Linked DNA regions of Solitalea canadensis DSM 3403. The protein of the gene in region 1 binds, or shares a complex with, the protein of each later gene. Links are inferred from orthologs where the notes say so. Each region holds a gene or a part of one and is shown on either strand. Other genes may lie near its edges.

Region 1 (3,030 bases):
AATGATACAGGATTAAAGGTAAATAAAAGTACAATTTTAGCTAGCAGCAAATTCAAGTTTGCTGCTAGTTTTTGTTTTATAGGTTCTCATTTTAATTTCATTTTGCTGGTGCATCTGATTAGGCGTATGCATAAAATTGGAATAATGCGGACGTTGATTGTTATAAATATCAATAGACTCTTTTACAATAGTTTTCATTGTCTTTAAGTCCAGATAATGAGTATCAATCCTAAATTCCTGTTTTAATATACCGTTTACCCGTTCAGCAACAGCATTCTCATACGGGTCGGAATGCTGGGTCATGCTGCATTTTATCTTATTACTGATCAATTCATGTTGATAGTCCTGGGCACAGTATTGAAGCCCTCGGTCTGAATGATGGATCAAGGGTGCTGTTTTATACACTCGTTGTTTAATAGCCATTTTCAATGCTTGTAAACTGCTTTCCGCATTCAGGTTGTCGGCTACATAATAACCCATTATTTTCTTTGAATAAGCATCGGTAACCAAGCTCAGGTAACAAGGCTTATCTCGTTTGCCAATGTAAGTAATGTCTGACACCCATACCTGCTCGGGTCGATGAATTTCCATCTCTGCAATAAGATTGGAATGCTTCCTGAACCGATGATGCGAATTGGTAGTAACCAGATAGCTCCGCTTAGGAGGCACTAGTAAATGGTTAGCCCTAAGGATGTCAAAAAGCTTGTCTCGCCCTATTTTTAGCGCTTTTAGGTCTTCCTTCAATAAACAGTACAACTTCTTTCCGCCCAGCCTGGGCATGTGCATTAGTTTGCTCCTTACCAGATTCATCACTTTCATTGCCTTATGTTGTTTGATGGCCTTTCTTTTGAGTTTACGGTAATAAACCTGTCTGTCTATCCCGAACAAATGACAGGAAAACACTAAGGTTTCTTGGTTTTGTTCTTTAAATCGATCGATTGTTCGGGTGGTAAGTTTTTTCGGATGTCGATTTTATATTCCTGTTCAGCAAGATCGATCATCATATCGAAAATGATCACTTTCTTGTCAGCTACATAGGCTTGACGCTCCAGGGTGGCTTTCTGTTTCTCCAGCAGTTTTACCTTGGCCTCAAGTTCCAGAATCTTTTGCTCCGGGGTTTTAGGCATATTCGAAGGTGTTTGATTTTCCCAGTCCAAGTTACCATATTTTCGTAACCAATTCACTATGGTGGAACGGGCCTGGATTCCATACTTACGCTGGGCCCCTGTGGTGGATAACTCTCCTTGTTCTACTTCCTGTACGACTTGAAGCTTAAACGACATACTGTAATCTCGTTGACTTCGTTTCTCATAATGCTTGGTTTCCATAACGATTCTTTTTTTGTGTATCGCTATTTCAGGACGGGACACTTCAAAAATAAAAAAAGTCCACCAATACTATTAGTGGACTTTTTTATATCATGTAAACCGGAACTATTTTTTAGCGTAACGGTTTTTGAATTTATCGATACGACCTGCAGTATCTACTAACTTCATCTTACCAGTATAGAACGGGTGAGATTTGTCAGAGATCTCTAATTTTACTAATGGATATTCATTTCCATCTTCCCAAACGATGGTATCTCTAGTATCAACAGTTGATTTAGTAAGGAATGCGTAATCGCACGACATATCCTTGAACACTACTAATCTATAATTTTTTGGGTGGATATCAGCTTTCATTTTCGCACTTAATTTTTAAATGAGGTGCAAATATAGAACTTTGCAATATGATGTGCAAATTATATTTACTTTTCTTAATAGTGTCCATAGTCGATAGACCATAGTCCATAGTATATTACTTAAGTTTTTATTTATACAGTAATTCAGACGTCAAGCTATGGACTATGGACCACGGACTAAAAAATCATCTCTTCATATGCACATGTTCAATTCCATCCTCCAGGTAAATTTCACCAAACTCCTTAAAGCCGAAGCTTTGGTAGAACTTTAACAGATAATATTGAGCTCCTATGGTCAGGTTTTTATAACCTAAGTTTTCGGCTTCTTCAATTGACTTTTCCATCAATTCTTTTCCGATTCCATGTCTTCTAAATTCTCTGCTAGTTACCACACGACCAATTGAGGCAGTATCAAAAATAACTCCAGGGGGTACAATCCGTGTATACGCTGCCAATTTACCATCAGCCCAACCCATTAAATGCCAGCATTGCGGGTCTTTGCCATCACAATCTAAAAACGGGCAGTTTTGTTCAACAATAAATACATCTTCACGCAATTGAATAACTGCATACAGCTCATTTACATTCAGCTCCTCAAACGATTTTAATTTCCAGATCAACGTGGGTAAAATTTAGATTTAAGTTACAGTTCTACTATGAGAACAGCAACTTCTATTATAGTTATATAGAACTAAACGGCAGGGCGGCGAGTTTTATTTTGGATTAATTAGTAAATACTTTGACATAATTCAACCAACACACCATTCGTTGATTTTGGGTGCAGAAAACAAATCAATTTATTGTCAGCTCCTTTTTTAGGATGATCGGCAATAAACTGAAATCCTTCATTTTTAAGTCTTTCAATTTCGTTCTCAATATTTTCCACTTCAAAAGCAATGTGATGAATGCCTTCTCCCCGTTTTTCAATAAACTTTGCGATGGGACTATCCTCACTTTCCGCCAACAATAACTCAATTTTACTCTCTCCTATCTCAAAAAACTCAGTAGTAACCTTTTCTGAGGCAACTGATTCTGTTTTATAGCTCGGTGTTCCTAAAAGTTGTTCAAATAACTTAGTGGAAGACTGAAGGTCTTTAACGGCAACTCCTATGTGGTCAATTCGTAGCATTGATTTATTGATATTATGGTAAAATAAAGATTTAAGTTGAGGTTGAACTTTGTAATTCGAAATTCTGTGAATGCAGCAAAACTATTGCTGACTAATGATGTTATAAGTTTGATTCTATTTTTCCACCTTATAAACATCATAAAAAATGTAAGGCAAAAGTAAAAATCAAACAAAGAAAACGTGATTAAAAACACAAATCAAAAATATTTGTGTTATTTTT
Region 2 (2,753 bases), 1.4 Mb from region 1 along the record:
CCATTCAGGTAGATTATAACTTGCCGGAACGATTCCAATTGGAATATACCGGTAGTGATAATCAAAAACACCGTCCGGTTATGATTCACCGTGCACCTTTCGGCTCAATGGAGCGTTTTGTTGCCGTATTGATTGAACATTGCGCAGGAAACTTCCCATTATGGTTAACGCCAGAACAATATATCATTTTGCCGATCAGTGAAAAATACGCTGATTATGCAAAAAAACTTTCAGAAAACTTAAATATTTCCGATATTCGCGGCTTAATCGATAATAGGGATGAAAAGATTGGCAAGAAAATCAGAGATGCCGAGATTAAAAAAATCCCTTTTATGCTGATCGTAGGAGAGAAAGAACAAGAAGAAAATACCGTTTCAGTGCGTAAACACGGTGCCGGTGACTTAGGTTCACTCACACTTGATCAGTTTGTTGAGATAATTAAAACAGAAACAGCAATTTAATTTAGGAGGTTAAACCTATAGCACAGCAAAGTTTTGGCAGAGGCCCACGTGGTGCCCGTCCTATGCCGGTTAGAAAACAGGCAGAACACAGAATTAACGAACATATTCGTGGTGTCGATGAAGTTCGACTTGTAGGCGAAAATGTTGAACAAGGTGTTTATACCTTAGCAAAAGCCATAGAGCTAGCTGAGGAGTTGGGACTTGACCTTGTTGAAATTTCACCTAATGCTGTTCCTCCTGTTTGTAGAATTACAGATTATAATAAATTCATCTACGAGCAGAAGAAAAAACAAAAGGAAATTAAAGCAAACGCTCAAAAAACTGTTATTAAGGAGATCCGTTTCGGACCGAATACGGATGATCATGACTTTGAGTTTAAATTAAAGCATGCGATTAAATTCCTTGAGGCAGGAGATAAAGTACGTTCTTATGTACATTTCAAAGGTCGCGCGATTGTTTACAAAGAGCAAGGAGAAATTTTATTATTAAAATTCGCTCAGGCTTTAGAGGAAGTTGGTAAGGTTGAACAGTTACCTAAATTAGAAGGTAAACGTATGTTCCTTATCGTTGCTCCTAAAAACAAGAAATAATTTTAAACTAAATAAAGACGAGTAATGCCGAAAATGAAAACCAATTCCAGCGCTAAAAAACGTTTTAGCTTAACTGGAACAGGTAAGATCAAAAGAAAATGTGCTTTCAAAAGCCATATTTTGACCAAAAAAACTACTAAGCAAAAACGTAACCTTACTCAAGCAGCTTTAGTTGATAAAGCAGACATGGGTAACGTAAAACGCATGCTTTGTATTGGTAAATAAGTTGATCTTATCCAGATTTATTAAATTAATTAATTAACCAAGGATTCAGCTCGTCAACGAGAGTTGACATAAGTTCCACAAAGGACGCTGACTACTAAAAAACGTAAAAAATGCCAAGATCGGTTAACGTTGTTGCGGCTCGCCGTCGCAGAAAAAAAATCCTGAAATTAGCCAAGGGCTACTGGGGTTCAAGAAGTAAAGTATTTACGGTTGCTAAAAACACCGTAGAAAAAGGTTTGCAATATGCATACCGTGACAGAAAAGTTAAAAAACGCGAATTCCGTGCATTATGGATTCAGCGTATCAACGCTGGAGTTCGTCAGCATGGTTTGTCATACTCTGCTTTCATGGGTAAAATTCACACTAAAAATATCGGTTTGAACCGTAAAGTTCTTGCTGACTTAGCTATGAATAATCCTGAAGCTTTTAAGGCAGTTGTTGACGCCGTGAAGTAATTCAAGTTTAAAATTAATATAAAGCCTGTTAGAATTCTCTAACAGGCTTTTTTATTGTTTTTGTAACAACAGTAATTAGTTTAAAGTTTAATATGATAGATATTAATCAAATGAAATATCTGCTTTTTATGCTTACTGGTGTTTTTTTAACATCTTGCTATACCACCCGTCAAACAAAAATTACTAACTACCAATATAATAGTGATATAAATTTAACTATCGATAGAGTTGAAGAAGGAAGTACTATCTCAACAGGGAGTGGTTATTATAGAGCGGGAAAAAATGAAAAATTTGTATTATTTACCTAACAATAACTAACAAAAGCGACCGGAAACAGGACCTGAATTTTGATAATTTTTACTTGCTAGACGTTAAAAGTAAAACAAAATATAAAGTGCAGTTTTCTATGCTAACAGATCCGGTAAACATGTGGGGGAATATTGAATCCTCCATTAAAGAGAATTCGACCAAAAGTCGAAAACTAGTTTTTTTATTTCCAAAAGAACAAATACCTGAGTTTTTATTTGTTAACAATCAGCCGGTTATAATTGAATACATGCCAACTATAACAAGTGCTGCTAATTAAGCGTTTTATTACATCTCTTATCTACTAATATGAAATATTATTATCTATTATTTTTATTTTCTACCGTACTTATTTCTTCGTGTGAGCACTCTCACAGTAAAAGCAAGGCAATAAATGATAAAGCCAAAGGAAAAATAGGGAGTAAGGAAGTCAGCGTTAATTATATCCGTCCATCGGATGATCAGTTTAACGAATTGAATGAAGATGTTTCCTATGATTATGGGGACAAAGGGAATACTGCTTTGATTATCAATGTTGAAGCCCCTCAATGGGGATACTTTAAGTTTGTTTTCAAAGAGAAAATCATAAAGGAGGAGCATTTTGGCGGCGACAGTACTGATGTTTATGAAAAGCAAGAAAATGGTGAATATGGTGTTGTTCGGAAAGATTTTAATGAACCTTATCAGTTAACTGTAAAGAATTTATTTGCCTATGT

What was found. Proteins that work in one complex are often made in the same cells at the same time.
Region 2: SOLCA_RS03820 (region 1) and rpmI share a complex: the UniProt entries of both Bacillus subtilis proteins name them as parts of the 50S ribosomal subunit. The link is inferred for Solitalea canadensis DSM 3403 from one-to-one orthologs.

What each region holds. Positions count from the first base shown.
Region 1 is NC_017770.1:960,112-963,141, reverse strand. The notes cover bases 59-3,010. They hold SOLCA_RS03820 (type B 50S ribosomal protein L31), read right to left. Parts: upstream 1,683-3,010; coding sequence 1,434-1,682; downstream 59-1,433. Other genes in these bases: mce (methylmalonyl-CoA epimerase), read right to left, coding at 2,409-2,810; SOLCA_RS03815 (GNAT family N-acetyltransferase), read right to left, coding at 1,867-2,301; SOLCA_RS23895 (helix-turn-helix domain-containing protein), read right to left, coding at 903-1,328; SOLCA_RS03830 (IS3 family transposase), read right to left, coding at 59-903. Outside these bases: more of SOLCA_RS03830, read right to left, coding at 37-58. UniProt on the Bacillus subtilis protein: While neither of the L31 paralogs is essential, this protein does not seem to function as the main L31 protein.
Region 2 is NC_017770.1:2,394,620-2,397,372, reverse strand. Bases 1-2,675 are described here. They hold rpmI (50S ribosomal protein L35), read left to right. Parts: upstream 1-1,075; coding sequence 1,076-1,276; downstream 1,277-2,675. Other genes in these bases: SOLCA_RS09930 (hypothetical protein), read left to right, coding at 2,347-2,675; SOLCA_RS23950 (DUF4352 domain-containing protein), read left to right, coding at 2,021-2,317; SOLCA_RS09940 (hypothetical protein), read left to right, coding at 1,824-2,039; rplT (50S ribosomal protein L20), read left to right, coding at 1,387-1,731; infC (translation initiation factor IF-3), read left to right, coding at 524-1,051. Also shown: more of SOLCA_RS09930, read left to right, coding at 2,676-2,753.